DNA from 3 places in the Paenarthrobacter sp. TE4293 genome. Region 3 is predicted to be linked to each of the others. Evidence: riboswitches for the same ligand, from Rfam matches in the RefSeq annotation. Region 3 holds a riboswitch; each other region holds the start of a gene.
What was found. Region 3 has a riboswitch for cyclic di-AMP ahead of QF015_RS05635 (M23 family metallopeptidase). Riboswitches for the same ligand answer to the same signal wherever they lie in the genome.

Region 1: linked by a shared signal. The riboswitch ahead of QF015_RS15275 (NlpC/P60 family protein) and the one ahead of QF015_RS05635 (M23 family metallopeptidase) in region 3 are both predicted to bind cyclic di-AMP.
Region 2: linked by a shared signal. The riboswitch ahead of QF015_RS13540 (hypothetical protein) and the one ahead of QF015_RS05635 (M23 family metallopeptidase) in region 3 are both predicted to bind cyclic di-AMP.

What each region holds. Positions count from the first base shown of each region.
Region 1 is NZ_JBNJRY010000007.1:123,770-134,031, reverse strand. It holds gene QF015_RS15295 (cation diffusion facilitator family transporter) at 1-718, shown strand, start outside; gene QF015_RS15290 (PEP/pyruvate-binding domain-containing protein) at 715-3,492, opposite strand; gene QF015_RS15285 (universal stress protein) at 3,513-4,550, opposite strand; gene QF015_RS15280 (NAD(P)-binding protein) at 4,968-5,660, shown strand; gene QF015_RS15275 (NlpC/P60 family protein) at 5,739-6,521, opposite strand; cyclic di-AMP (ydaO/yuaA leader) riboswitch at 6,525-6,693, opposite strand; gene QF015_RS15270 (copper resistance CopC family protein) at 6,868-7,512, opposite strand; gene QF015_RS15265 (NCS2 family permease) at 7,627-9,069, shown strand; gene hutG (formimidoylglutamase) at 9,144-10,094, shown strand; gene QF015_RS15255 (hypothetical protein) at 10,155-10,262, shown strand, end outside.
Region 2 is NZ_JBNJRY010000006.1:98,275-108,536, forward strand. It holds gene QF015_RS13530 (response regulator transcription factor) at 753-1,493, shown strand; gene QF015_RS13535 (sensor histidine kinase) at 1,497-2,996, shown strand; cyclic di-AMP (ydaO/yuaA leader) riboswitch at 3,130-3,289, shown strand; gene QF015_RS13540 (hypothetical protein) at 3,295-4,137, shown strand; gene QF015_RS13545 (glycosyltransferase) at 4,308-5,531, shown strand; gene QF015_RS13550 (pyridoxal phosphate-dependent decarboxylase family protein) at 5,552-6,943, opposite strand; gene QF015_RS13555 (HAD-IA family hydrolase) at 6,997-7,680, opposite strand; gene QF015_RS13560 (VOC family protein) at 7,726-8,103, opposite strand; gene upp (uracil phosphoribosyltransferase) at 8,164-8,799, opposite strand; gene QF015_RS13570 (nucleoside deaminase) at 8,822-9,355, shown strand; gene QF015_RS13575 (VOC family protein) at 9,379-9,759, shown strand; gene QF015_RS13580 (glycosyltransferase family 4 protein) at 9,861-10,262, opposite strand, start outside.
Region 3 is NZ_JBNJRY010000002.1:490,866-501,127, forward strand. It holds gene QF015_RS05610 (molybdopterin molybdotransferase MoeA) at 1-80, opposite strand, end outside; gene QF015_RS05615 (NTP transferase domain-containing protein) at 77-1,036, opposite strand; gene QF015_RS05620 (HNH endonuclease) at 1,079-1,579, opposite strand; gene QF015_RS05625 (NlpC/P60 family protein) at 1,820-2,593, opposite strand; gene QF015_RS05630 (C40 family peptidase) at 2,693-3,439, opposite strand; cyclic di-AMP (ydaO/yuaA leader) riboswitch at 3,444-3,604, opposite strand; gene QF015_RS05635 (M23 family metallopeptidase) at 3,752-4,582, opposite strand; cyclic di-AMP (ydaO/yuaA leader) riboswitch at 4,587-4,818, opposite strand; gene QF015_RS05640 (metal-dependent transcriptional regulator) at 5,012-5,707, opposite strand; gene serC (phosphoserine transaminase) at 6,001-7,131, shown strand; gene QF015_RS05650 (DUF3027 domain-containing protein) at 7,293-7,904, opposite strand; gene QF015_RS05655 (cold-shock protein) at 7,913-8,296, opposite strand; gene QF015_RS05660 (hypothetical protein) at 8,534-8,749, shown strand; gene QF015_RS05665 (helicase-associated domain-containing protein) at 8,803-10,262, shown strand, end outside.

The sequences.
Region 1 (10,262 bases), on a different contig from region 3:
CTGGATAGCCACTCGGCCCGCAAGCGATCAGCGGACGTATGGATACCAGCGGGCCGAGGTGCTGGCCGCTTTGGCCAACGCCCTGATCCTCATTGTCATCGCTGTGGTGATCATGATTGAGGCCATCCGCAGATTTGGGGAATCCCCGGAAATCCATACTGACGTGATGTTGTGGGCCGCCATTCTGGGTGCTGTGGCCAACCTCGTCTCGCTCTTGATCCTTCAAGGAGCCCAGAAGGAAAGCCTCAACGTCCGCGGGGCATACCTTGAGGTCCTCGGCGATCTCCTGGGTTCCATCGCGGTGATCATTGCGGCAATCGTCATCATGACCACCGGGTTCAGCGCCGCCGACCCCATTGCGTCAGTGGTGATCGCTTTGATGATCATCCCCCGCGCGTGGCACCTGCTTCGCGACGTGGTGGACGTCCTCCTCGAGGCGACCCCGAAGGGCGTGGACGTGAACATGATCCGCGAGCACATCCTGGCGGTGGACGGCGTGGTGGAAGCCCACGACATCCATATCTGGACCATCACGTCCGGCGTTCCCGTGTTCTCGGCCCATGTTGTGGTGGAGGACGAGGTCCTCAACGCCAGCGGGGCCGACAGCATCCTGGATCAGCTCGGATCCTGCCTGGGCCGGCATTTCGACACCGAGCACTGCACTTTCCAACTGGAGCCCGTGAGCCACTCGGAGCACGAATCACACCAGCACGCCTAGGTCATTCCTCCCCCAACATTCTCTGTACTGACCGTCCCTGCCGCGCCATCCACGGTGACCCGTTGGCCGGTGATGATGCGCGAGGTGGCATCCGGAACCCCCACTACGGCGGGGATGCCGTATTCGCGTGCAACCACTGCGCCGTGTGAGTTGGGGCCGCCCATCTCCATAACCAATCCGCCGGCCGTCAGGAACAACGGCGTCCAGCCGGGGTCGGTTGAGGGTGCCACCAGGATCTCACCGGGTTCAAGGTGCGCACCAACGGGGTCCATGATGACGCGCGCAGGTGCTGTCACCTGACCGGACGACGCCGGACTGCCGGACAAAGTGCCCGGGCGCTGTTGTCCGTTGCCCCCCGGGGTGGCTTCCGGCTCGGTTCCATCTGACAACAGCACTCGGGGGATGTGCCTGCGCCGGAGTTCCTGCTCATAGCTTGCACGACGCTCCGCGACCACCCCGCGCAGGTCATCTCCAGCCAGGGCTGTCTCAGCTTCGTCGAGATCCAGGAAGAAGATGTCCTCCGCTTGCGCGATCCGCCCGGACGCCGCGAGTTGGCTGCCGACCAGCACCAGTTGCTCCCTTGCAGCAGCCAAGCCCAGAACGAGGTTGTACTTGGGCAACTCGCGCAGTCCCGCGAACCTCCGTGTGCGGTCCAGGGCGGTGCGCACGACCACCGCGTGTGCCGGGCTTTTCGCCCTTGCGCGGGCCACGAAGCGCGCAACCTGGTCATCCGCTTCACGCGCAGCCTTTTCGAACTGCTGGTCCGGAGAATCCGCACCGGCCCCGAGCCTCAAATAGTTGGCTACGACCCCAAGGATGTGGGTTGGCTCGTCCGACCAGCGGGGCATGCCGAGGTCGATCTCCGCGACGGCCCGGTGCCCGAACGCGCCGAGGAACGATTCCACTCCGGACTGGGCGACCGGCGGAAGGTTGCCGTCCCGATACTGTTGCACGAGCTCGGCTGCCGGCTTGCCCGCCATGGAGGCGACGGCGTCGGGGTCTTCCCGAATCTGCGAGGCAAGCTGCCACAGCGCCAGATCCATCTCCGTGGTGACGTTGTTGGGCAGCCCGCGGATCACTGTTTGGAGTTCGTCGTAAGAAGCCTGTTCGCCCAGAATCCGCCTGACCAGCGCCAACATCGCAAAACCCAAAGCCGGAAGAGGCAGCACCTGCGGGACTGTGGCAAAGACTTCCTCTCCAAGGATTCGCTGGACATGACCGAGCCGCTGGTGTGCCGTTGATTCAGACGGAACGGCAAAGGTGCTGTGCAGTTCGGAGGAGAGCCTCCCAACCCGCTTCATTGCCGAATCAGGGCGGAAAAGACCCCGGAACAGTGATTCCGGAACCCGGTACTTGGCTGCCACCGGGGCTACGTGCCGAAACAGCTTGAGGGGTGTCCTGGTGGTCACAGTGAAACGGGGGTCATCGAAGAGACCCCGCATCAGGGCAGCTGAGCGCGCCTCCATGACATCGAAAACGCGAGGCACAATGGTCCGCCCGATGCGGCTCCGCAGCACGGCGGTGAGGTCGAAGAAGATACGCTGCCCGGCCTCGTAGTACGGCGATGGTCCGGACCTGGGATCCGGCACATCGAACGCCGCAGTCCTGGCAACGCATGAGGCTATGAGGCGAATGCCAGCCAACCCCATGGGCGTCAACGGCCTGGTGAGCCCCTGTGCGAGGCTGAAGTTCAGGAAGGCGTGCTCGCCGGGGGCCGACGGAGTGCGCGTAGTGAGCGGATACAGGGTGGTGATGGGACGAGCCTGGGTGAGCCATAATTTTCCCGCGTCGTCGATGGCCCACTCCGTATCCTGTGGAGCGCCGTAATGGTCCTGGACCTTGCGGCCCAACCTCGCGAGCGCAAGGATCCGGGAATCGCTGAGGCATGGCTGCGGGCTCGGATCGCGGGGCTGTTGCCGGGAAGCTTCAGGGGATCGCTCAATTCGTTCCGTCCCACCGCCGGGAGTGGAGCGGATCTCCACCAGCCTGTCCCCCACAGTCTTTTTCACGATGACGCCACGGCGGACGTCCACCACATACTGATCCGGATTCACGGCGCCCGACACCACGGCCTCCCCCAAGCCCGGGCTGGCGTCAATCACTGTCTCATAGCGGTTACCCGTGACTGGGTTGGCGGTGAACATGACCCCAGCCGTCGCTGAATCCACCATCTCCTGCACCACCACAGCGAGGGCAACCGACGCGTGATCGATCCCGTTGATGGTCCGGTAGGTCACCGCACGGTCCGTCCAGAGAGATGCCCAGCAACGGCTCACGGCATCCTGGACGGAATCCACACCCACCACATTCAGGTAGGTGTCCTGTTGACCGGCGAAACTGGCGAAGGCCAGGTCCTCCGCGGTCGCTGATGACCTGACGGCGACCGGGACGTTCTCCCCCAACTGCTCGTAGGCGGACCGCAGCGCTTGGGCCACTTCGGCCGGGATGCCCGCGTCAAGGACCAGGGACCGCGCCTGGGCGGCGAGGCCGTTCAACTGGTCCAGGTCCGAGGCGTCCGCTTCCACCAACGAGGATAGGACCATCTGCAGCCCGCCGCCCGAAAGGGCGTGCCGGTAGGCATCAGTCGTCAGGCAGAAGCCGGGTGGAACCGGAAGTCCGGCGCTGGCCAACTCACCCAGGTTGGCAGCCTTGCCACCCACGTCAGGAAGCATGGGTGCGCGAACGTCGGCGATGTCCAGAATGAACAGCCCCGCGGGCGCACCAAACCTCTTGCCGGAATCGTGTGGCTGTTCCCGAGGCTGCTGGCTGTCCATGGACGGTGAACGGCCGCGGCTTATGCTGCGCCGAGCATTGGCCCAAACTTGGGACGATCGGCCAGTCTCGGGTCCTCGCGGTCCGGGACAACCAGCACGGGACCCTTGGCATGGTGCAGGACGCCATCGGAGGTGGATCCCAGGAGCATGCCCGCAAATCCGCCGCGGCCACGTGTTCCCAGAACCACCAGTTCGGCGCTGCGGCTGGTTTCCACCAGCACGTCCACCGGTGAGCCGTCCCGAAGATCGGTCTCAATGGTCAATTGGGGAAAGTGGCTCCTGAGCCAGGAAACACCGGCGTCAAGCTGGACCCTGATATCGGCAAACAGTGCGTCACGGTCCAAGGGAGCCGGCACCCACGCCAAAGACCCGCTGTACTGCGGTACAGCGCAAATCACGCGGAGCCTGGCTCCCATGCGCTGGGCTTCCTCGGCCGCTTCAAGCACCGCCACGCGGGCTTGCTCGGAGCCGTCCACACCAACGGCAACCACGTTTTCCACGGTACGGGGACCGGCTTTGGCGTGCTCGGCCTTGATGTGCTTGTCCTCGGTGTTTTCGCCAAGACGGTCGGCGCAGTACAGCGGGACTGTCACGGTGGGGCATTTTGCGTGGGCAGGCAGGGCGCTGCTGACCGATCCCAAAAGGCGTCCCACGAAACCTCCGCGGCCCCGGCTTCCGAAGACAAGGAGCGCGGCGTCTGCCGAGAGGTCAAGCAGGACACCGGCTGCGTCGCCGTTCTCGACGGAAGCATCAACGTCGATGGCATAACCGGAGACCTTGTCCATGGCCTGCTTCACGATGGCGTCGGCGCCCTCGCGGATCACGGAATCATCCACTGTCGCGTAGCCGCCGTCGAGGCCTGATGCGGCAAAAATGGGGACGGAGTAGGCCGTCACGATGTGCAAGGGCAACTGACGGCGTTCGGCTTCCCGCGCCGCCCACACCAACGCACATTGACCATGCTCGGAACCGTCGACTCCAACGACGATGCCACCGGGTGCCACTGCCTGGTCCTGGCCGTCCTGTGGCTCTTCACTGTGCCTGCTGTGCTGGTCCATTGGGGCCCGCCTCTCCACCTGCTGCTTGATGTTCCGGCCATTCTGCCAGAGGTTTTCCGGGTCGGATTCCCTCATGGCGTCATTGTCAATGGTCGAGGCAGAAGAAACTCGGAAATTCCTCCTCCCAATGCCCACTATTCTCGGTCGGCAACGCCGAATCAAGGCGGCTTGGGGCTATGTGTATAACGGTCCGGGCAAGGTTGCCGCGGGCCCTGTTTGCGCCGCGGATGAACAACGCAAACACGCGGAGGCGGGAGGCTATCCATGGCAGAAAAAGTTCGGTAGTGTTCGAGTCACTGAATGGCCGGCGACCGTGTTTCACAACACACTCCGGCCCTTCAGTTGCGGCCGCTTGGGGAACTCGGACGCGACCCCATGCGATGCCGAAAGGCACACACGTCAAGGAGGAACCAAGCAGTGTCACCCACGCCTGATTCCGCCACGGAACGCACCACCACCGTGGTCATCGGAGCCGGCCTGTCCGGTTTGGCAGTTGCCAGTGAGCTCAGCCGCTACGGCGTGGGCTCCATAGTGGTGGATGGCTTCGGTGCATTGTCCGGAACCGGCCCGTCGGTCCACACCGGCATGCTTCAACGGTGCGATGCCGGCGATCCTGCAGCAATGCAGGAACGCAACGAGATCCTCCGCCACTTACGGAACTACGCCGCAAGCCATCAGTTGGACGTCCGCAACACCACCCGCGCGGTCCGCCTTGATTTCCTGGGCTCGGACCCCTCCCAGCACATCGGCTATGGACTGGCCGCCAGCATGACGACAGCCGGGCTCAGGACCGGGCTCCACGCCTCCGGGCCCCTGGAATCCACCCGCCGCCAGTGGGCCGTCCACACCGCCAACGGCGTTCTCCTTGCCGACCACATTGTGGTCACGCGCTGCGCTCAGAGCCAGTTGCGCCGAATGCTCGCGGAACTCGGTATCGCGATAGGCCAGAACCTGGTGGCCGCAATGAGGGCCGTCGGGATGCACCTTGTAGGAGTAGGTGAGCTCATTACGCCCACACCTAAAGAAGTGCTGCGGCAGGCAAAGGCCGTGGGCCAAGCGATCTCGTCCAAGGTTGCGCTGCCCGCAGGGCCGGACATCGCCACCGCTTAGCAGAATTTAACGTCAAAGGCCGGCGCCTCCGAAGACAGTGTCTTCGGAGGCGCCGGCCTTTGAACTGTTGCGTGAGGCTTATGCGCCAGCGCGTACGTAGGTCAGGGGACCCGTTGCGGTCAACCAGCTGATCGGGTGGATGCCCGTCTGGTTGCCGTTGATGCCGCCGCTGATCGCCTGGCCGTTGCCGATGTAGATGGCTACGTGGCCGGACTGGACGATCATGTCACCGGGCTGGGGGTCGCTGACAACCTTGCCGTAGTTCATGAACTGCATGGGGCCGAGGTCGCCAACGGGGATGCCGGCGGAACCGAGGGCCCGCTCCACCATGGCGGTGCAGTCCTGCATGATGCCGATCTGGGCGTAGGCCGAGGCAACCATGGCAGCGTTGACGCCACCGACGGCCGGGGCAGCAGCAGCGGGGGCTGCAGGAGCGGCGGCCGGAGCGGCAGCAGCTGCCTTGGCAACCGGAGCCGTTGCAGCAGCAGTGGTGACAGCTGCCTTCTTGGCTACGGGGGCCGGAGCAACCGGTGCAGGCTTTTCGATGACCGGAGCTGCTACGGAAGCAACAGCAGGGCGCTCGAAGTTCACGGTAGCCGTAGCCAGAGCGGTAACAACCTGGGTGGGAGCCTCGGAGGCGGTCTCGGCGACCGTGGCCGGGCTGGAGTCCCGCTGAACCGGAGCTTCGGCTGCGTGGGCAGCGATGGAGCCGGTCAGGACGAGTCCCGAGGCTGCTGCGATAACAGCTGCCTGGCGGCCAGCGCCGGAAGCGTTGCTGGCGACTGCCTTGGAGATGGAGATGAACGGATTAGGACGTACGCTGTCCGCCTTACGACGGCCGCGAAGAATGCGTGAAGACATGAAAGAGCCTCTCCCGATGCCTGCGAGGTTAGCTGTCGGATTCGGATGGGAGTCACCCGGTCACTATCTCCCGCTGTTCAGCGGAAGCTTCGTGACTTCACCCCAAGGCACGCTCGAAAGCGACCTAAAATGGGTTCCCCGTCTCTGCCGTAAGGTTTGTCTGCGAACGGATTCCGGACTGCGGCAGAGCTAGGCAATCAGGCCGGAAGTGCCCGCTACGTGGAACAGGCACAGGTACAACCGTACGCGATGATCTCGCGGAAGTCACATTTAAGTAACGAGAAGCAGGCTTTTGGCGTGTCGCGGTAACCGTTTCGAGATCTTCGCAGCTACGTAGAAAACCGCGTTATTCCGCGGAAGTATCGCCATCTGAGTCGTTGGAAGCAAGCTTCTTGCGGGCTGTCACGGCCAGGAAAATAACGAGACCGACAGCAACAACAGCCAGTCCCACGATGCTCCACGGGAAGGGCTGGGAGGCGTCCGCCGCAGGCTCGCTGACAGCGGTTCCCGGCGCTGCGGTCCCCGCCGTCGGCACGGCTGCTGTCGGTACTGCTCCTGACGACGCAGAACCCGACGGTGAGGCGACTGCTGTGCTGCCCGTCGCCGTCGTGCTTCCTGCGGCCGCCGTAAAGGTAAAGGTGCCTTCGATGGGGTGCGAATCGCTGCTGACCACGCGCCAAACCACCGTGTACTCGCCGGCCGGGGCGCCTTCGCGCAACTTCTGGACGGCCTGGTTGTCGATGATTTCCACGGGACCATCGGCCCAGTTTTCGCCGCCCGCCGTGACGGTTACGCCGGATCCGATGGCGAGCGGCCGGTTGTTGAACGTAATGGATACCGACGCCGGCACTTCAGGGACGCTGGCGCCGTTGGCCGGCGTCGTGGACTCGGCGACGTCGTGGGCGGACGCCGGAGCCGCAGAAAACAGCAAGGCGGCCGCGAAGGCAAGAGCAGCGACGACGGCGGCCAGAAGTGGGCGGATGGTACGCATGGGGCGGTTTCTCCTAGTGTTGGCTTCCTTACAGACTAGGCGAATGGTCCGGAACGCCCGTACCGGACCGCATAGGATTTGAGAGCACACTCCCCTCGATCCCCGGAGTCCTCCATGCTTAAACAAGGTTCTGCAGTCGACCGCTACTTCAAAATCACTGAACGTGGATCCACGTACTCGCGGGAAATTCGTGGCGGCTTCGCGACGTTCTTTGCCATGAGCTACATCGTGGTGCTGAACCCTTTGATCCTCTCCGGTCCGGATTCGAGTGGAGCCTCCCTCGGCTTCACGGCCGTCGCTGCCACCACCGCGTTCGTGGCGGGCATCCTCACCATCCTCATGGGCGCGTGGGCCAAGCACCCCTTCGCTGTGGCAACAGGACTGGGCGTCAACGCCTTCGTGGCCGTCACCGTTGCGTCCCACCCGGAGCTGACCTGGCCGGACATGATGGGGCTCGTGGTGCTGTCCGGCGTCACCATGCTCATCCTGGTGCTGACCGGTTTCCGTACTGCCGTGTTCAAGGCCGTTCCGGAAGCCCTGAAGACCGCGATCGTGGTGGGCATCGGCCTCTTCATTGCACTGATCGGCCTGGTCAACGCAGGATTCGTGCGCCGCATCCCCGATGCTGCCGGCACCACCGTTCCCCTTGGCTTGGGCGTGGACGGCAAGCTCATGGGCTGGCCGACACTCGTCTTCGCAGTGGGCCTCATCCTGACCATCGCCCTGGTGGTCCGTAAGGTCCGCGGCGCCATCCTGATTGGTATCGTCGTGTCCACGGCGCTGGCAGCCATCCTTGAATTCACGCTCCACATCGGCCCCAGCTTCGACGGCAAGAACGTCAACCCGCGCGGCTGGTCGCTCGTGGCTCCCACGCTCTCCGAGTGGGGCGCCCCGGACCTGTCCCTCATCGGCAAGGCCAACCCGTTCGGCGCGTTCCAGCACCTCGGTTTCATCGCTGCAGCGCTGTTGGCATTTGTGATCCTCCTCAGCATCTTCTTCGACGCCATGGGCACCATGGTGGGACTGGCCAACGAAGCCGGAACCGTAGACAAGGACGGCAACATCCCCAATGTTGACCGGGTCCTGCAGGTCGATGCCCTCGGCGCGATCGTGGGTGGCGGCGCGTCCGTTTCCTCCAACCAGATCTTTGTTGAGTCCGGCGCGGGCATCGGCGAAGGGGCCCGTACCGGCCTCGCCTCGATCGTCACCGGCGCGCTCTTCCTGGTGGCCATGTTCTTCACGCCACTGATCAACCTTGTCCCGTTCGAAGCTGTTGCCCCGGCGCTGGTTGTCGTGGGCTTCATGATGGTCTCCCAGGTGGGCAAGATCGACTGGCAGGACTGGGGCGTTGGCATCCCGGCGTTCCTGACCATCTCCCTCATGCCTTTCACGTACTCCATCGCCAACGGCCTGGGTGCGGGCTTCATCTCCTACGTCCTGATCCGCACGTTCCAGGGCCGTGCCCGCGAAGTCCACCCGCTGATGTGGGCTGTGGCCGCTGCGTTCCTGCTGTTCTTCGGCATCGGAACTGTGGAGGAGTTGTTGGGCGTCAAGTAGCCCAGTCCACAATCCCAGACACGCCCCGCTTTGAACTGCTGGTTTCAGCAGCTCGGGTGGGGTGTGCTTTAAGAATGGAAACAAGCCTCCTCAGCGTAGATGTCAGCCCCACCCCGTGGACCGGCCGTTTTGACGGCGACGGTGCCGAACATCGCCGCTGGTGGCAGGCTGTATCACCCCTGCCTGAGCCGGCGCCCACAGCAGCCTCGCGTCCCGCCGTCGTGCTGGGATTCTGCAGCGACGCCGGCGTCCTTCGCAACAAGGGCCGCGCGGGTGCTGCCGCGGCTCCGGCCGCCATCCGAACGGCGCTGGGTCCGCTGGCGTTCCATCTGGACCGTGACGTCTTCGACGCCGGGGATGTGGTGGTGGAGGACGACCTGCTGGAAGCGGGCCAGGAGCGCGCCGGGCGCGCCATTTCGGGACTGCTCGACGCCGGGAACCTCACCGTGGTGCTGGGTGGCGGCCACGAAACCGCGTTCGCCAGCTATCTCGGCGTTGCAGGCTCCGAGGCGGTCACGGGCGGCAAGCGGCTGGGTGTGCTGAACCTGGACGCCCACTTTGACCTGCGCGATGAGCCGGTTCCGAGCTCGGGCACGCCGTTCCTGCAGATGGCCCACGCGGAGGCGGCCGCGGGTCGCGCACTGAAGTACGCCGTCGTCGGAATTTCAGAGCCCAACAACACGCGCACGCTTTTTGACACCGCCAATCGGTGGGGCGTGAAGTACCTCCTTGATGAGCAGTGCTCCCCGGAGGCCGTGGAGGTCTTCGTTGCGGAGTTCCTCGCGGACGTCGACGTCCTTTACCTGACGATCGACCTTGACGTAATGCCCGCATCGGTGGCTCCCGGGGTCAGCGCACCCGCTGCGTATGGCGTGCCGCTGCCGGTGATCAGCGCGATCTGCCGCCAGGTCGCCGCGAGCGGGAAGCTGCTTCACCTGGACGTCGCCGAACTGAACCCTGAGTTCGACATCGACTCCCGGACCGCGAAAGTTGCGGCACGGCTGGTGAACACGCTGCTGGCATAGATCCCCCCCTCTTTTCCAACCGCCTCCCTCCGCTTAGCCTGTGGGGAGGGAAGGACGGCGATGCGCGCAAATCCTGTGCAGGACAAGTGGGCCTGGGCAGTAGGCCCAGTGGCAGTTGGCCTGGGCCTGGCCGCCCACATGGTCGCCGGTGGCAGCGCTCCGGCCATA
Region 2 (10,262 bases), on a different contig from region 3:
CTGGTTGTCCCCGCAATGAGTTTGGGGAGGGGCGCCCAACGCTGGGCTAGGGGGCGAATGCCTGAAACTTCTTGGGGTGGAAAGTTAGGCTTGCATTCGACAACAGCGGTCATCATGGCCAGCGGGTGTGCTGGGCCAGGTTGCTGCGGCTGCAGGTGCTGTTGAGTTCTTGTTCACATTGGAAGTGTGCAACGTAACAATGGCAACACGCAAGTAACAAAGCGCCGAACCGTCCACATTTTGAGACGAGGAGGTCTATTGTGCCGCAAATCACAATTCAGCTGTGGGGATAAATGAACTCCATTTCATTCGGCTGGAGGAAGAAATATTCGCCTTCCAATGAATTTTCTTCGGTCAATCGGGCATTATATGCACCACCATTCCCGCGAACCACCCACCCACGGAATCTCACGATCTGAAACAGTTGTTGTCCAATCGCCGCCGGCAGCACTTCGGATTTTTTTGCCGAAAATCTGCTACAAGCTGTAGAACCGGCACGCCCTGCTCAGGACGAAGCCTCCCGACCGACCGGTCCGGCATCTCCGCTTCTGACCACGCCCACGACGATCCGGAATGGGAAGAAGTTTGCTGCGTTACAGCACGGGTCGCAGGCTGCGCAGGGTCGGGAGAGGTCACTCCTGTGACCTGTGGATACGCGTGTTTCCGGACTCCCACCTCGCTAGTGTTGACTTCACAGCGTCCTCACAGGACGGTCAAAGCGTTGGCAAACCAGCAGAACGGAGAGTTGTCCCATGGCTTCCTCGCACTCCATGACCAACAACCTTCCCCAGCTGTCCCACCCGGACGGCTCTCCAATCCGCGCCCTGGTGGTGGATGACGAACCCAGCCTGGCCGAGCTCATGAGCATGGGCCTGCGTATGGCCGGTTGGTCCGTGGCGGTTGCCGGCGACGGGCCTGACGCAGTGAAGCTTGCCAAGGATTTCCGGCCCGACGTCCTGGTCCTGGACGTCATGCTGCCGGGGTTCGACGGAGTTGAGGTCCTCAACCGCATCCGCGCTTTCGCTCCCGGGGTTCCCGCGCTGTTCCTCACGGCGAAGGACGCCGTGCAGGACCGTATTGTTGGCTTGGCTGCCGGCGGCGACGACTACGTCACCAAGCCTTTCAGCATGGAAGAAGTCCTCCTGCGTCTCCATCGTCTTGTCCAGCGTTCGGGCGTAGCCGCCATGGACACCGCCGAGCTGGTGGTGGGTGACCTTACCCTGAACGTGGACACCCGTGAAGTCACCCGGGCCGGCGAGGACATCCCGCTCACTGCCACCCAGTTCGAGCTTTTGCGTTACCTCATGGAGAACCCCAAACGGGTGGTCAGCAAGGCCCAGATCCTGGACCGTGTGTGGGACTACGACTTTGGTGGCCAGGCCAACATCGTGGAGCTCTACATTTCCTACCTGCGCAAGAAGATCGAAGCCAACCACCCGCCGATGATCCACACCATCCGTGGCGCCGGCTACGTCATCAAGCCAGCGGACTAGGCGTTGAGCACACTTTCGGGAGTGGCCAGGACGTCAGGCCGCAGCTGGCTCAACCCGTCCACCTGGCATTTACGGACAAAGTTGGTCCTGGTGGCCATGGCCCTCCTGGTCGCCATCTGCAGTGCCGTTGGTGTGGTCAGCTACGCCTCCATGGACATGGTCTTCAACCGGCAGCTCGACAGGCAACTGGAGCAGGCATCCAGCCGAGCGAACGACTTCGGCAGGCCGCCGTCGAACTTCCCTTCCTCGCCGTCAGGAAGGCCCGACCCCCTTGAGGCACGCGGCCAGGCCGCAGGAACCCTTAATGCCAGGATCGACGGCTCCACGGTGCGAAGTTCCGGACTGATCGACGCGCAAGGCAACCGCGTTTCGCTCTCTGCAGCCGACGAGCAAGTCCTGTTGTCGCTTCCCAAAGACACCGGCCCGGTGGACCGTTCGCTCTCCAACGGCGACTATCGGCTGATGGCTGTAGACACCGCCTACGGCGACGTGATCGTGACGGGCCTTCCGCTCGCAGACAAGCAGAGCGCCGAGGCCTCCCTGGTGTGGACGATGGTACTGGTTTCCTTGGGCGGGCTGGTGATTATTGGCTTGGCCGGTACCGTCATCATCCGCCGGACCATGCGCCCGCTGGAACAACTCTCCGAGGTAGCCACGAAGGTTTCCCGTCTTCCTCTCGACGCCGGTGAGGTGGCGCTTGCGGTGCGCGTACCGCCGTCGGCCGCACATCCGGGCACGGAAGTCGGCAGCGTTGGCCACGCACTGAACCAAATGCTGAACAACGTCTCCAGCGCGTTGGAGGCCCGCCAGGAGAGCGAAACCAAGGTGCGCCAGTTCGTCGCGGACGCCTCGCACGAACTCAGGACGCCCCTGACCGCCATCCGCGGTTACACCGAGCTGCTGAGGATGACCGAGAATTTCACCGATGACGGCCGGAAGTCGCTGGCACGTGTCCAAAGCCAGTCCGAGCGCATGACCACGTTGGTGGAGGATCTCCTGCTGCTTGCCAGGCTCGACGAGGGCCAGCCGGTCAAGGTCACGGACGTGGACCTCACACAGCTGGTGGTCGAAACCGTGAGCGACGAGAAGGTCATGGCGCCGGACCATATATGGCAACTCCAGCTCCCGGATGAGCCCGTCACGGTCCGCGGCGATGCGACGCAACTCCACCGGGTGCTGGCCAACCTGCTGTCCAATGCCCGCAAGCACACCGAGGCCGGCACCACCGTCGTCACGGGCGTCATGCTCTCTGCCGACGGCAGCGCAGTAGTCACCGTGACGGACAACGGGCCTGGCATTCCGGAGGATTTCCAAAGCCGGATTTTCTCCCGTTTTGCCCGCGCCGATGCCGCGAGATCGGGGTCCGAAGGTACGTCGGGACTGGGCCTGTCCATCGTTGAATCCATCGTCGAAGCGCACGGAGGGAGCGTTGAGGTGACCTCGCGTCCGGGACGCACGGAGTTCGCCCTTCGACTCTCCACCGTGAGCAACGAACGGGTGTAACGAATTCAGCAAGGCGACTCACCGCCATCGTGATCTCTGTTACCTAAATGTGACTTCTACGGAAACCTCCTGTACCGTCGAAAGGGTGGGTCGTCCCTAGCAGGCCCACATCCGGGATGCGCCGAGCTCTGCCACTTCCCGGAGTCCGTTCTTACTCCGAGGCAGAGACGGGGGACCCAGAGTCTCCGGGCCCAGGCATTTTGCCGGCCCTTGGGGTGAAGCCGCAGCGTGATGCGCGGCCGGATGACCTCATCCGAACCCGACAGCTAACTCCGCAGGCGCTGAGAGGTAATCACACATGTCTGAATTTAACGATCAGACGCGCCCTTCCGCGCGTCACCGCGACGAGCACAACGCACCGTTGACCAAGTCGCAGGCTGTCCTGAAGAACGCCGCCCGTCAAGGTAAGTCCGGCCACCGCATGTCGGTTGTTGCCGGTGTCGTAGCCGCCGCACTGGGCGTTGCATCGCTCGGTACTGCTGCCAACGCCGCTTTGACCCTCCCTGAAGTGAGCCGCGTGGCCGAGACCCAGGCGAATACCCAGGTCAGCAACAACAAGACAGCTGAAATCTCCGCTTCCTTGGATGCAGCCGCCGCCAAGGGCGCTGCTGACAGGGCTGCTGCCGACAAGGCCGCTGCTGAGAAGGCTGCTGCCGAGAAGGCTGCCGCAGACCAGGCCGCTGCTGAGAAGGCTGCCGCAGAGAAGGCAGCCGCAGACCAGGCCGCTGCAGAGAAGGCAGCCGCTGATGCTGCTGCCAAGCAGGCCGCCGACGCCGCTGCTGCCGCCGCCGCTGCGGAAGCTGCAGCTGCTGCTGCCGCCCCGAAGGCCGTGGACGACCCCGCCGCCGCCAAGGCCTACGCTGCCAGCATCCTTGGCAGCTACGGCTGGAGTGCCGGCGAAATGACTGCTTTGAACACTCTGTGGGAGAAGGAGTCCAACTGGAAGACGACTGCCACGAACGCTTCCAGTGGCGCTTACGGCATCGTCCAGTCCCTGCCGGCTTCCAAGATGGCATCGGCCGGTGCTGACTGGCAGACCAATTACCAGACCCAGATCAAGTGGGGCCTGAACTACATCAAGGAACGCTACGGATCCCCGTCAGCCGCTCTGGCCTTCCACCTGGCCAACAACTGGTACTAAACCAGGCTGCTTGATTGCCGCGCCGGTTCCTGCCGTTCGCACCAGTACCCACTGGAGCGGATGGCGGGAGCCGGCGCGGTTTTCCCGTTTCACAGCTGTCCTCCGTGGTTCACAGTGGGGACACAGTTTCCGCCTACAGCCCTCATAATCGCCGGCTCCATTCTGGAAACATGACGCTCACAGATCCAGCCATCAGCGCCACTCCACGACGGGTCCGTTCCGAGCGCTTCGGTGGCGCGAGGTCACCCATTGCGCAGCCGGCCACGCACTACGCGGAGCCACAGCCGCGGCGCTCCCCCGTCGACACCTTGGCTGCCGTCCCGGTCCTGGACATCACCCTTCCCGTGTCTAATGAGGAAGCCCGCCTGGAACAGAACCTGCGCAGGCTCCACGGACATCTCACTGACTCTTTTCCGCACACCTTCCGGATCACCGTGGCGGACAATTCCAGCACGGACAACACCCTGCGGATCGCCGAGCGCCTGGCCAGGGAGCTCCCTGAACTGCTGGTGGTCCGATTCCAGGAAAGGGGCCGCGGAAACGCGCTCCGCCAGGTCTGGCAGTCCTCGCCGTCCCCCGTGCTCGCCTACATGGAAGCAGACCTTTCCACGGACTTGTCAGCGCTGGCTCCCCTCCTCGCGCCTCTGCTCTCCGGCCACTCGGATCTCGCTATCGGAACGCGGCTGGCCCGGAACTCCCACGTGATACGCAGCTCCCGGCGCGGGTTCATTCCCCGGAGCTACAACGCCCTGCTGCGCGCTGTCCTGGGGGCAGGCTTCTCGGATGCCCAGTGCGGTTTCAAGGCCGTCCGCGCGGACGTTGCCCACCGACTTCTTCCACATACCAGGGACGATGGCTGGTTCCTTGACACAGAATTGCTGGTGATCGCCGAACGCTGTGGTTTGCGCATTCATGAAGTCCCCGTCGACTGGACCGACGACCCCAACCCAAGTGTCGACGTCGTACGCACCGCCTGGGCCGATCTGCGCGGCGTGGCGCGCCTGACCCGCGACCTTGGGCGTGGACGCGTTCCACTTCATGAGCTTCGCCGGGAAATTGGCCGGCCACCTACAACGCCAAGTGCCGGCATTCCCGGGCGCGTGCTGGAAGCGTTGGCCTGGACATTGGTCTACGCGCTGAGTTTCCTGCTGGTCCGCGGCGTCGTGGATCCCCTGCCGGCACATCTCATCGCGCTTGTTTTCGTGAGTGGCGGCACCCGCCTGCGCTTCCAAGGTCCGGTCACGATCTTTCTCACGCTGCTGCTGGGCACGGTTGCGCTCGCCTTATTGCCGCTCATAACGACGCCGGACCGCTGGCTTGAGGGGGCTGCACTGGCTGTCGCGTCGCTCGTCGCCCATCTTGGCGGCTGCCTGATTGGTCGAAGGACCACGTAACCATGCAGACGGCGGTCCCCTCAGGCCTCCGGCTCAGCCTCCACCGCACCCCGCACAGCGGCGATCGACGCGGCAACGTCTCCGGCGTCAGTGGTCCAGTTGCTCACGGAGATCCTCAGGATTTCCCGGCCACGCCACGACGAACCAGACATCCATACAGCTCCCTCAGCCATTAGCCGTTGGGTGATGCGGTGGGTGCGGTCGTCACTGCCAAAGCTCACCGACACCTGTGTGAAGACGACGTCGTTAAGCACCTCGACGCCCGGAATAGCGGCGAGTCCCTCGGCCAAGGCGCGGGCGTTTGCTGCGAGCCGCTCCACCATGGAGATCACCCCGGACCGGCCCAGTTGGCGCAGGGCCGCCCACACCGGAATGCCACGGGCCCGACGGGACATTTCAGGGACTTTCTCCAGCGGATCGCCGAGTCCGGTTTCGGTGGCGATCAAATAGCTGGTGTGAACGCTGAAAGCGCGCCTGAGGGATTCGGGCCGGGAAACGATCGCCAATCCACAGTCGTAGGGAACATTCAGGGTTTTGTGGGCATCCGTGGCCCAGGAATCCGCTTCTTCCACTCCTGCCAGCCGTCCCCGCAGCTCCGGGCTCACAGCAGCCCACAGTCCAAACGCGCCGTCTACGTGCACCCACGCTTCACGGTCGTGGGCCACCGCGATTGCTTCCTCCATGGGATCAAAGGCGCCGGAATGCAGGTTGCCTGCTTGGAGGCAGACCAATGATGGGCCGGGTTGCTGATCCATGGCGTCGGCAAGCGCGTCGGGGAGAATCCGTCCTTCGTCGTCGGCGTCGACAGGCACGCAGGCACCCAATCCGAGATACCGCAACGCCAGATCCACTGCGGCGTGCCGCTCCCTGCCCGCAAAGGTGGTGATGCGTGGGGCACCTGTCAGCCCCAGCGCCTCAAGGTCCCAACCCGCTTCGTCCATCAGGTATTGGCGCCCGGCCGCCAGTCCCACGAAGTTGGCGGTGGTGGCGCCGGTGGTGAACCCGACGTCGGCACTTGCCGGAAGGTGAAGTAGGTCCAGCAACCACGCGGCGGCAGATTCCTCGATGGCAGCAGCGGCGGGGGTTGCAAAGCGGAGACCTGTGTTCTGGTCCCACGCCGAGACCAGCCAATCCGCGGCCATGGCAGCGGGCAGGGTTCCGCCCATGACCCACCCAAAGAACCGTCCGGACTGGATCGCCATCAAGCCGGGCTCAGCCAGTGCGGCGAGCTCATCAACTACTTCGGCGGCATCCGTCGCTTCATCAGGCAGACGCGGCAGGATGCTCTTGGCAACCTGATCGGCGTCGGAGGAAGGACGGACAGAACGGGTGGGTACCGACGCGAGCCAATCACCGGCGTGGACCATGGCCCGCTCCAATGCAGCACCGTACGCCTCCGGCATCGCAGACATGCGCACAGCCTACGCCCGGTTCTTCGCTTGGAACAGTCTTTAATCCGGCAGTACTAAAGGGTCAGCGTGAGGAGGTGCCCGCCGTCGTTGTCCATTACCGAGGTGACCGTCACGGCCGAGTAGTCCGGGATCCGCCACATACCCGCCCCCAGTTCCGCAGTGTGCCCTGCAGGGGCCTTGCCCACCACCACGGTCCGCATCCCTGCGGCACGGGCGGCGGCAATACCGGCAGGTGCGTCTTCGAAAACCACGACGTCGGCAGGGTCGGCTCCCAGCAGCGCCGCCGCCTTGAGGTACCCCTCCGGATGCGGCTTGCCGCGGGTGACAGACTCGGCTGTGACCGTTGTAGACGGCATGGTGAGTCCGGCCGCCCGCATGCGGATATCGGCGAGGACGCTGTCAGCAGAGGTAACCAACGCAATGGCGTCGTCAGGAAGGCCCGCCAGCAGGGCCTCGGCACCGGGAAGCGCGATGACGCCATCGGTCCGGGAACGCTCCATTTCGCCCAGTTCCGCCGTCAGCGCCGCGACGTCGGAACCTGCAGGCGCGTAGCGGCGCACGGTATCGCCGGCTTGGACGCCGTGGGAGGTGCGCAGGATTTCGTTGAAGTCCAAGCCGTATCGCTCAGCGAATTCCAGCCACACTTGCTCGACGATCGCCGTGGAATCAACCAGCGTTCCGTCCATGTCGAAGAGGACGGCACGAACAGTCAACACGGGTGCGGCAGGATGGCTCATGGTTCCATCCTGCCGCACACTCATGGTGTGGTGTTGAAGTGTGACTCAGCCGTTGGGCCGTTGCGGAAGGTACTGCAACGCCCACTTATTGCCGTCTGGGTCCGCAAAGTACACAAAGTGGCCCCAGTCCTGGATGTCGACATCGCTGACGTCTACACCGTTGTCCTTGAGCTGCTGGTGCGCTTTGTTGATGTCGCTGACCACGATTTGCAGGCTTGGAGCTGTTCCGGGAGGGGCGTCACTCAGGCCCTCGCCTATGGCGATGGAACACGCCGAGCCCGGCGGAGTCAGCTGCACGAAGCGGATGCTGTCTGAGGGGCGCTCATCAAAATCCGCGTTGAAACCAACCTTGTTGACGTAGAAGTCCTTCGCGCGATCGACGTCGGACACAGGGACAAACACCAGTTCAAGTTTCCAGTCCATGCGCCACAGGCTAACGGGGTGCGCCGGAAACCGGTAGGGGTCAGTCGTTCCCTGTGAAGATCAGCCGGCCACGCCGTAGAGGCGGTCTCCGGCGTCGCCCAGGCCCGGCACGATGTACGACTTTTCGTTGAGCTTCTCGTCAATTGAGGCCAGGACGATTTTCACGTTGGCGTCGGAGAGCTCTTCCTCAAGCTTGGACAACCCCTCAGGAGCGGCCAGCAGGCAGATGCAGGTGACGTCCGAGGCGCCGCGTTTGAAGAGGAACTTAATGGCCTCGCGCAGGGTGCCGCCGGTTGCGAGCATGGGGTCCAGGACGAAGATCTGGCGACCGGTGAGGTCTTCAGGGAGGCGCTCGGCGTAGGTGATGATGTCCAGGGTTTCTTCATCGCGGGCCATGCCCAGGAAGCCGACCTCGGCCGTGGGGACCAGCTTGGTCATGCCCTCAAGCATGCCCAGCCCTGCGCGCAGGATGGGGACAACCAGCGGAGTGGGCTTGGTGAAAGCCGTACCGATGGTGGTGGTGACGGGGGTCTCGATCTCGACTGGCTGCGTCTTGACCTCGCGGGTGGCTTCATAGGCCAGGAGGGTGACTAGTTCTTCAGTGAGTTGCCGGAAGACCGGTGAAGGGGTGTTCTTATCCCGCAGAACGGTGAGCTTGTGAGCGACCAGCGGGTGGTCCACGACGAGTGTGCGCATCCCCCAAAACTATCATTGAGACATGAGCGCCACCGAGCCGTATCACGCAGACCACATGGCCTGGATGGGCCTTGCCCTGGACGAGGCCCGGTTGGCGCTGCAAACGGACGACGTACCGATCGGTGCGGTCGTCTTGGGGCCCGACGGCCGCGTGCTGGGTTCCGGACGCAACGAACGCGAAGCGCACGGGGACCCTACGGCCCACGCTGAGGTGGTTGCAATCCGCCAAGCGGCTGCTTCGCTGCGCCAGCGCGCGGCGGAGACGGGCTCGGACGGTGACGGTTGGCGGCTTGAGGACTGCACGCTGGTGGTCACCTTGGAGCCATGTGCCATGTGCGCCGGGGCTATTGTCCTGGCCCGGATTCCGCGCGTCGTTTTTGGCGCGTGGGACGAGAAAGCGGGAGCGGTGGGTTCCGTGTTCGACATCCTCCGCGAGCGCCGTCTCAATCACTGGGTGGAGGTCTACGCGGGCGTGCGGGAGGAAGAATGCGCAGCCCTGCTCAAGGAGTTCTTCGCCTCACACCGGGTCCCCAGCGAGGGTAATCGCCCGGCCTGATCCTCTTCTTTGTGGGAGTAGCAATGTCAGTTTCCTTCAACCACACCATCGTTTACGCAACCGACAAGCACGCGTCTGCCGAGTTCCTGGCACGCATCCTCGGACTTCCCAAGCCGCAGCCCATGTGGTCCTTTGTCACTGTTTCCTTGGAGAACGGCGTCACCCTGGACTTCCTTGAGACTTCCGGGGACATCGTCCCGCAGCATTACGCCTTTCTGGTCAGCGAAGAGGAGTTCGACCAGATCTTCCTCCGGATCACGGCCGAGCACGTTCCTTATTGGGCGGACCCTTCCCGTGCTCGTGCACAACAGATCAACCACAACGACGGCGGCCGCGGCATCTACTTTACCGATCCGGACGGCCACTTCCTTGAGGCGATCACCCGTCCGTACGGTTCGGGCTGATTCGGTTGGTCCTTGAAGGCGTCAGCGTCCGGCTCGGGAGTGAGGGTGGCTGCGGCGGGCGCTGTGGCGGTCATGCGCCCATTCTGCACCCTCGGACGCTGCTACGTGATGGCTTTCAGGACCGTCGCGGCAGTGGCGTCCCAGCCGCGGAGGTGCTGGCGGGCTTGGAGGGCATTGTTGCGCCAGCGCTGCTGCAGGGCGGGGTCAGTGAGCCAGGCGCGGAGTGTCATTGTCAGGGTGTTGAGGTCGCTGAGGTCCAGCGCCGCACCCGCTCCGGTGCCGCCCAAGGCTTCGACTGCACCGGTCCCCTGCCGGACAATCACCGGGACGCCGTGGGCCAACGATTCCGTCACCACCATGCCAAAGCTCTCCGAGCGGGACAGGAGGATGCTGAGGTCGGCTTTGTGCCAGTGGTCCTCAAGTTCCTGGCCCGTCAGCTCACCGGTCAAGGTGACGCGTTGCTGCAGCCCGTAATGTTCGACGGCGTCCCTCACCTTTGCCGC
Region 3 (10,262 bases):
GCGGCAGCATCGAACGCGCGCTGCCGGGCCTCCTGCCATGTGTGTGCCGCGTGGTGGCCCTCGCCGGGGGCCTCTGTCATTCGGCGTCAGCCTCGGACTCCGAGTACTCCTTGGCGATCTTCCGTGCCAGGTCCAAGGCCGCGTTCATGGACGCGTCGTCGCTTGCCTGGCCAATGCCGCGGGCCATGCCCGCCGCATATCCGGCAATGAAGGTGGTCAAGGGTGCTGCGGGTCGCACCACGGAATGGGCTGCCACTCCGGCAACGGCGAGCACCTCATTGATGTCCACTTCAACGCCTTCAAGCTCGAATGCCTGCAGCAGCGTGCGGCACCATTCTTCGAGCGTCTCTTCCTGGCTCTTCACGTCCGCCTCCAACTTGTAGTCAATGCCCAGGGCCGCAGCGTCTTCCCACGTATCCACGTCGTCCGTGGACCCTGCGGGGACGGCAACGTCCAGCACATTCAGCCTAGCAAGCAGCCGGAACACTGAAGCGTTCGTTAACCCGGAACCTTCGGAAGCTTCAGCCACTTCCCGTTCGAGGGCACTGGTGCTGTAGGCACCAAGGAGGGGCTGCTTCCGGCCATCGGCAGAGACAGCCATGGCACCTTCCACCCCCGGTTGGGCTTCCAGGGCTTTCCAGAGGAAGGAAACGCCACGGGACACGTGCGGCATATCGCACGCCAGAACGAGCGTCCAGGGAGCGTTGTTACCGTTGTCCTTCAACGCCGCCAACCCGGCAGCAATAGCTGCGGCGGGACCCGCAAATGCCGGTTTCTCCCTTGCCTGGAGCACCCTGTCGGGCAGCAGCGCCGTGTCGGACATCAGCGCCGTGTCGGGCAGCAACGCCGTGTTGCGAGACGGCGCACCGCCGGTCCCCGCAGCATCGGGTCCCACGACAACCACAGCTGCAGCACCCCGGGCTGCCTGGAGGGCATGCGAAAGGAGCGACGCGCCGTCGTATGTCAGCGATGGCTTGGGCACGCCACCGAGGCGGGTGGCCCTGCCACCCGCCAGAATTACGGCATTGAATTCCATCCGCCCAGAGTACCGGGGCGGCCGGAGCTCAGCAGAAATCGATCAGGCAGCGGATTCCGGCAACAGGAACGGGTCCCAGTCCGGCGCAGGTTTCTCGAGTTCCTTGATCTGCCACATGGTTCCCTGGGGCACGCCAGGTTTGAAACGGAGCTTCCAACCCATTTCAGCCAGCGTATGGTCGCTTTTGGCGTTGTTGCATTTCAAGCACGCCGCAACCAGATTTTCCCAGGAATCCGCGCCGCCCCTGGACTTGGGGTGGACGTGGTCTATGGTGTGGGCTGTTTTCCCGCAATAGGCGCAGCGGTGACCGTCGCGGCGAAGTACCCCGCGGCGACTCACGGCGGTAATCCTGTTGTACCGGGGACGGATGTAGCGGTTGAGAAGAATCACGGATGGACGTCCGAGAACTTCCTGTGGCCCGACGACAGGCTCGTCGCCCTCAGCCACCACGCTAGCTTTTCCAGTCAGCACAAGGACCAGCGCCCGGCGGAAGGTAATTACCGCCAGCGGTTCATATCCAGCATTCAGAACAAGTGTGCGCATGCACGTACCTCTTCACGGCCGCACCCGTCAGGGGCACGAGGGCCGGCTGCCCTCTGCTTGTACGGGCTGTGGATCGACACCATAAGGGTAAGCACTTATATGCCGTATCAACGAATTATTCTGTCGTTTCAGTCACAACGTCGGCAAGAGTTCATGCGTGGTTAAGCGTTCCGGGAGCAAAACACCCCGCCGGCCGAAGCCTGCGGGGTGTTGGTGTGCGTGGTGGTGCTGCGCGTGTTTTCAGCCGTTGACGCGGATGAAAACCGGGCCGGAGCCTACGTTGACGCTGAACAGTGCCGTGGTGGATCCGTTCCATCCACCGTGGACTGCCATGCCGTTGCCGACGTATACAGCGATGTGTGCCTGTCCGGCCAGTCCGCCGTTGGCGTAGTACGCGAGGTCGCCGGGCTGGGCTTCCGCGGCACTGACGGTGCGGCCAAGGGAGAGGTAGCCGGCCGGCCAGTCGTGGAAGTTGATGCCAACGGCCGCCAGGGAGTTGGTCACCAGCATGGTGCAGTCCTGGGTGACGCCGAGCTGCGCGTAGGCTGCCGCGGCGATTGCTGCACCGAGTCCGCTGGCAGCTGCCGGAGCCTTGGCTGCCGGAGTAGCTGCCGAGACGGCGAGGGTGGCGCTCCCAGCAGTCGCAGTGCTTTCCGCGGCCTTCTTGGTTTCTACCTTCGCGGGAGCCTTCTTCTCTACAGGAGCCGGCGCCTCCACCGTGGTGACAACGGGGCGTTCGTAGGAGATGGCAACCGTGGAGTCCGCCGCGATGGTGGCCTGCACTACCGACTGGACGTCAAGGGCTGACGTCGAGGTGGACTCGCGGTCCACCTTGGTGTCTGCTGCGTTGGCAGCAACGCTGCCGGTCAGGACCAGGCCTGAAGCTGCGGCGATAACTGCTGCCTGGCGGCCCACGCCGCCGGCGTTCTCACTGACTGCCTTGGCAATGACGGCAAGCGAGCTGGTCTTGGGGGCCTCAGCGCGATGCCGTGCAACCTTGTGTGCACTGCTCATGGTTTTCTCTTTTCGTATCCGCGTGCAGTTGGGGTACACGCGGCTCATCGGCGCGCCAGCACTTGGGGGCGTGCAGGCGAACCTCGAACCTGATGGTTTCTAGCGGAGGGTGAAGAAAGATGAGGTGCCCGTGGAGGCAGCCGAGTGCAGGAGCGTGCCCTGACCCGGGTTCAATGCGCTGATCATCATGCCGTTGCCAACGTAGATGCCTACGTGCGCTCCGCCATTCTGCATGACCAAGTCACCGGGGGCAGGAGTGCTGGTGGGCTTCATGGCCGTCCAGGCGTTGACGCGGGGAATGCTGATGCCAGCCTGGGCGTAGACCCACTGGGTGAAGCCGGAGCAGTCCCAGCCGTTGGGCGTGGTGCCGCCCCAGACGTACGGGTGGCCGATGCCGGTGTAGGCAATCGCTGCGAGGCCCGAAGCGGCAGCGCTGGAGGCAGCGTCCTTGGCTTCGGAAGACTTCGCGGTCACTGCGCCTGCGGCGTCCTGGGTGCCGTTTGCCGCCGCACGCTGGGTGGTCTGCGATGCGCGCTGGACAACCTTGGGGGCCTCCTTCGTGGCCACTACGGGGCTTTCGAAGGAAACGGTGGCAGTGGGCTCTGCGGTAACAACCGCGGTGGCAACCATTTGCTGGGTGCTGGAGGCTTCCGACTTGGAAACGTCGGTGTCAGCTGCCTGGGCCGGCAGGCCGACGCTGAGGACGAGGCCTGAGGCTGCTGCCAGGACGGCGGCCTGACGGCCAACGGTACCGGCGTTTGATGAAACAGCCTTGGAAAGCGTGTTCAAAGGGTTCGTACGAACCGTTTCGGCGCGGTGGCGCGCAGGGGTAGTGCGTGATGACACGTAGGTAGCCTCTCCCAATGCCTGCGAGGTGAGCTGTCGGATTCGGATGGGAGTCATCCGGCCGCGCTGCTTCAAGGAAGCTTTGCGACTTAACCCCAAGGCCTTCTCACGAAGACCAGAAGTGGTTCCCCCGCCCCTGCCAGACGATTTATGCGAACGGACCTCGAGTGGTGGCAGAGCTAGGCAATCCACTCAAGTGCATCGGCCCCCTAAAAAGCCGATGCGCTTTGTACGGTACAACAGTTGGACGTGAATGTCACATTCAGGTCACGGGGCGTGTCACAAATACGAGAGACAGCCATCAGCTGGCGTTTAGAGCCAGCCCATGGGGTCTACGACTTCGCCGTTAACCTGCACCTCGAAGTGGAGGTGGCAGCCCGTGGAGGCGCCCGTGGTGCCGCTGAGCGCTACGGTATCGCCGCGGGTGACCGTCTGGCCGACCTTGACGGTGAAGGACGAGAGGTGGTTGTACGTGGTCTCCAGGCCGTTGCCATGGTCAATGACCACGCGGTTGCCTCCGCCATACTCGTGCCATCCGGCAAAGGTCACCTTGCCGGATGCTGCGGCGTGCACAGCGGTACCGCACTGGGCTACGAAGTCCTGCCCGCGGTGGAAGTCACCGGAGCCACCCGTGAGGGGGCTGACGCGGTAGCCAAAGGGGGAAGCCGTGGTCAGCGTGTCGAGGGGGCTGGCCATGGTGCCTGCCGACGAAGCGCGCTGGATGCTGCCGGCCGACTGGGCGCTGAGCAGCTGCTTCAGCTTGCCATCGGGGTCGGCCGCGGTGGCGACGGCGGCACGGCTGAAGTCAATCTTGGCCGATGCAGCAGCGGAAACCTCGGGCTGGCTGCCACCTGCGACAGCCAGGGCGGACTCAGTCTGGCCCGATTCCGAGGTGGCCATGACAGGGCTCGTGGCCGGCAGGCCGACAGTCAGGGCAAGCCCGGTGGCGGCAAGCGCAACTCCGGCCTTCTGCCCGACACCACTGGCGGCGGCAAAGTCAGCTACCTGGCGCAACGGGCTCTTACGGCGACGCACCTGGCGTTCGGTGTCGCGTGGCCGGATCTCCGATACGACGCGGGCTGGCCGCAGCTCAGCAGCGGGGCCGGACGCGCGGCGGCGGCCCCTGACGTTCTGCGTTGTCAAACTCTATTCCTCTCTGAAAAGCCTGCGAAGTTAGCTGTCGGATTCGGGTCAGAGAGTTCAAAGACCCGGTCCGCACGAGGCGCTCACGGCACACAGGTATCCCGGAAGGGACTTGCGTAAGTGGGCACTTCTGCTGCGGACTTCACCCCAAGGCTGCTTCTTTAGACAGCCGCTTGTGGTTCCCCCGCCTCTGCCAGTGGTGGATGACACACCTGTTCCGCTGGCAGAGCTCGGCTCCGGAACAGGTAACGCTTTGGTATCAGCGCTAGTAGATAACTATAGGGGATTAAGCCCCGCAGTAATAAATTCGTTATCAACAGAAACGTGCGTGGCGGGATGGGGCCTTATCACGGATCGCGAAAAACCGCAGGTCACACGCGCGCCGAGAGCTCAAAAGTGAGATATGACACCGGGCTGGAAATGGGGTCGTCAGCCAACTGCGACAAAGACGTGGGCAGCCACTTCCGGCGGAAGCTCCAGTGCGCCCTCAATGCCGGGTACGCGCACGGAGATGTATTCGCCCACGCGTTCCAGGGAGACGGCGGCGCCGGGGCGGATTCCACCTTCGTCCAGCTGCGTGAGGAGTTCAGGCTCCACCTGGATGGGTTCAGCCAAGCGCGTCACCACCACGCGGGAGTCCGTTGCGTAGCCGTCCATGGCGTGAAGCAGGTTGACATCCAGGCGGGGGAAGGGCTGGCTGGCCAGACCGCCCAGCGCTTCAAGGCCAGGAATCGGGTTGCCATACGGGGATTCGGTGGGGTGCTCAAGGAGCTCGTACAGCCTGCGCTCCACGCGCTCGCTCATCACATGCTCCCAGCGGCACGCTTCATCGTGGACATAGGCCCAGTCCAAGCCGATGACATCTGCCAGGAGCCTCTCGGCGAGGCGGTGCTTACGCATCACCTCGGTGGCGCGCTTCCGCCCAACCTCGGTCAGCTCGAGGTGGCGGTCGTTCGAGACAATCACCAGGCCGTCACGCTCCATGCGTCCGATGGTCTGGGAGACCGTGGGGCCGGAGTGCCGCAAGCGCTCGGCGATGCGGGCCCGGAGAGCCACAATGTTCTCTTCTTCAAGCTCCAAAATGGTCCGAAGATACATCTCAGTGGTATCGATCAGATCCGTCATCCAGCTCAGCTCTCCTCGAACGCAGTTCCTTGCGTAATCTCCACCGTACCGCGTCCCTGCCAGGGCGGACGGTCTGCACCGCCGCCCCATGAACGCCAACCACCAGCCTAGCTTATTTGGAATTACTCTGGATAATTCCGGTCGCATATGGTTCGCCCGCATTCCACGTGGCGGACTATGACGGCCACAGGTTCCTGCCCCCGGGCCGCGTCAGGCAGAATTGGGATGTCGAAGGGGCAGCTGATGCCACCTGCCACGACCCATCTCTAGCCGATACCCTTTTGGAGCCACACGTGAGCGACAACAGCATCACCATTCCCGCCGATCTGCTGCCCAAGGACGGACGCTTCGGCGCAGGACCGTCCAAGGTCCGCCCGGAACAGATCGAGGCCCTGTCTGCCGCGTCGTCCACCATCCTCGGCACGTCCCACCGCCAAGCTCCGGTCAAGAACCTTGTGGGTTCGGTCCGCGAAGGGCTCAGCCAATTCTTCCGCGCACCCGAAGGCTATGAAGTCGTCCTCGGCGTCGGCGGTTCCACGGCATTCTGGGACGTCGCTGCGTTTGGCCTGGTGGAGAAGAAAGCACAGCACCTCTCCTTCGGTGAATTCGGCTCGAAGTTCGCGGCCGCCACCAACAAGGCACCTTTCCTTGATGCTTCGTCCATCATCACGTCCGAGCCCGGCACGCGCCCTGTGGCACAGGCCGAGCCCGGCGTTGACGTCTACGCCTGGCCCCAGAACGAGACCTCCACGGGCGTCGCCGCTCCCGTGAAGCGCGTCCAGGGCGCAGACGAGGGCTCTTTGGTCCTCGTGGATGCCACCTCTGCTGCCGGCGGACTGGACGTTGATGTCGCCGAGTCCGACGTCTACTACTTCGCACCGCAGAAAAACTTTGCCTCCGATGGCGGCCTTTGGCTGGGCCTCTTCTCCCCTGCTGCTTTGGAGCGCGCGGCACGGATCAAGGCGAGCGGCCGCTGGATCCCGGACTTCCTGGACCTGCAGACGGCCATCGACAACTCCAAGCTGAATCAGACGTACAACACGCCCTCGCTGTCCACCCTGGTGACCCTGGACGCCCAGGTGCAGTGGCTCAACAGCAACGGTGGCCTGGATTTCGCCAGCAAGCGCACGGCGGACTCGGCCAACCGCATCTACTCCTGGGCAGAGGCCTCGGAGTATGCGACGCCGTTCGTCACCAACGCCGACGACCGCTCCAACGTCATCGCCACGATCGACTTCGACGACTCCATTGATGCCGCAGCCATCGCCAAGGTACTGCGCGCCAACGGCGTGGTGGACACTGAGCCGTACCGCAAGCTCGGCCGCAACCAGCTGCGCATTGCCACGTTCGTCGCCATTGAACCTGACGACGTATCCGCACTGCTCGCCAGCATCGACTACGTGGTGGGCGAACTGAAGAAGTAACTCCACCGCCGGTGGTCGGCGCCGTCCGGTAGTTCCCGGACGGCGCCGCCGCCGTTTAAGCCTCGGCCCGGTGCTTAAGCCGCCGCCCAGCCCTTTAAACAGCTAAAGGTGGACATCAGCGTCCACCTTTAGCTCTGTTCATCCCGGGATCCCAGCAACCCTTATTCGGCACCGGTTTCGTCGTCATCCGCAGTGTCGGGGTCATCCGCTTCAGGGTCTTCGGAAGCTTCAGCGGGCCCAGTGGCCTCGTCTTCGTCTGCCTGCACGGACTCCTCCGTCACGTCCGCCACGGTTTCCTCCACCAAGGGCGTTTCATCCTCGGGACGGACACGCTTGGCCCAGGGCACCCATTCCGGCGCCAGGATGGAATCCTCGGAAGGAAGCAGCCCAAGTTCACTGACCGTCACGATCTTTGACCGCGAGTTGCGGGTCACCACGGCGTACCACTGCCACCCGCCGTAGCCGGCAAGCCTGGATTCAAAAAGGTGGGTCACCACACGGTCGCCCTCGGACTTGGCACCGAGGTGCGCTCCTACTTCGCCGGGGTTGGCGATGCCCTCCACTGCCTCGCGTGCAGTATCGACGGCGGCGGCGAGGAAGGCGTCCGGCTTGCCCGTGCGCCACACCGGCAAGCCAGTGCGTGGTTTGCCGGCAACGGGCTTCCGCGCGGGGGCGCCCCCGACGCCAGGAGCCTGGGCAGCGTCAGGACCAGCCGCAGGACTTGCCTGGGCGTCCCTTCCGGCCTTTGTATCCTGTGCGGATTCCGATGTCATGGCCGGTCCTAGGCTTCCAGCTCGTCGGCAACCTTGCGCAGCGCCATGCTGATGGCTTTGGCCTTGTTACCGTCCGGGTACTTGCCCGACGACAAGGAACCGGAGAGGTTGTCCAGAACCGTCACGAGGTCCTGCACCATCGGTGCGAGGTCCTTGGCGTTCATCCGCTTTGCCTTGGCGATGGACGGCGTCTTCTCCAAGACACGCAGTCCCAGTGCCTGCGCTCCGCGGCGGCCATCGGCCACTCCGAACTCCACGCGGGTCCCGGCCTTGAGCTCGGTTACGCCCGCGGGCAGGGACGTCTTGGGCAGGAAAACTTCCTGGCCATCTTCTGCCGCGAGGAATCCGAAGCCTTTTTCCTTGTCATACCACTTGACCTTGCCGGTAGGCACGTAATCAACCTTCTTCGTTCTTGCTTTTGGGAGACACGTCGGGCCAGCACCGCATCCGCAGGGTTCTGCGGGATCGAGGGTGACAGTCCGGTCCGTGTTGGTCTGTTGCTTCAAGGTTATCCTGCCCGGCCCGCTATTCCCGCTTTGCCGCGACCAGAGAGGACAGGAGCAGTACCCAAACGGCACCAGCGGTGGCGCGATATATCCTGTGGCAGCCCTGCTGCTAGCGTTGGGAACATGACTTCCCAGGGTTATCGACGCCCCCTCATGATCATCGCCGCCGTGGTGGCGGCAGCCTCCCTGGCCGCCGTCGGCGCTGTCATGGCGATCGCTTATAACGGCGGCACGGCGCCGGTTTGGGTCACCTCTGCAGCCCTGTACGGTCTGCCGGTTGCCTTCATGCTCGCCGTGATCCTGGTGCTGGACGCCGTTCGCCAGCGCCGCCGGCAGTAACCAGCAGCCCTGCTGACGGCCACGAGCGGCCCGGGAGCGGTAACGTTGGATTGATGTCCCTTATTCGCGCGCTCAGCAAGGAACTGGAAGCGCGCAGCGACAATTCGCTGCGGGCCTTGTTTGCCGCGCGACCGGACCTGATCTCCCCCATGGCTCCGGACTTCGCCGCTTTGGCTGCGAGAGCGAGCGCCCGCGTCAGCGTCCAGCGGGCCCTGGAACGCCTGAACAAGCCCGAGATGCAGGTCCTGGAGACACTGCATCTCTGTACCAATGCCGATACAGGGCACAGCGTTTCCGCGGCCGGGCTCAAGAAAGTCATCGCCGGCTCCACCCTTTCGGCGCTGGACCCCATCCTTGCGAAGCTCCAGGAATTGGCCCTCATACACCGCGCGGAAGCGCCTGCCGGCTCCCCGGCCACCTCGTCGCGGCAGCGCTTCTACCTGCCGGTGGGCAGCCTGAAGGATGTCATCGGTATCTACCCGGCGGGCTTGGGCAGGAGCTATACCGAACTGGTCAGGCTGCAGCCGGCCTTCGCCCAGCGGGTGGTACAACTGGTGGCCGAACTCCACCAGAGCGGCGCCGGCATCCACCCTGCCAGCACGCCCATGGATGCTGCCCTGGCCCTGCAGCGCTGGACTTCCACCCCGGAAAACCTTCGCACCATCCTGGCGACGGCACCGGACCGGACCCTTGGACTGCTGGAGAAGTTCGGCAGCTGGGCCATGGGCGCAGTACCCCAGGCACAGCGGCGCGCGTCCGTTACCCACGAAAGCCACGACGTCGGGCCTATCGACTGGCTGTTGGCCCGCGGCCTGCTGGTCCCCCTGGACGCCGGCCACGTGGAACTCCCCCACAGCGTCGGGCTCGCCCTCCGCGGCGGGGCGATTGTGGATGACTTCACGCTGGCCCCACCTGTTCCGGAACTCGGCCATACCAGTGCTGCCCTGCGACGCAATGCCGCGATGGGAGCCATCGCCGAAATTCTCCGGCTGACTGCCGAGCTGCTGTTCGCGGTGCGCGAGCAGCCGCTGGCAACCCTCAGGAGCGGTGGTGTGGGCGTGCGCGAGCTGCGGCGCCTTGCCGAGTCCATCCGTTTGGGCGTCCATGAGACAGCGGTCCTCCTTGAACTCAGTGCGATGGCCGGGCTGCTGCGCCTGGACGTGGACAGCTCCACCTGGGTGCAGCCGCCGTCGCTCGAGTGGCTCAATCTTCCCCGGCAGGAACAGTGGCTCTGGTTGGTCAATGCCTGGCTGGCCAGCGAGCGCGCGCCTTCCTTGGTGGGCCAACCACTCACGGGGCCTTCGTCAGCGGCCGGTCATCAAGGCGCCGCGGGAACCACCATCAACGCTTTGTCAGCAGAAGCGCAGCGGCCTGATGCCCCCGTGGTCCGACGACGGGTGCTTGAGATCCTGAATGAACTCACCGTGGAAGCAGCCGCACCGGACGGGAAGGCGCCGGTCCTGGACGCCCGGGCGGTGCTGCAGCGGGCCGAGTGGTCCCAGCCGCGGATGTC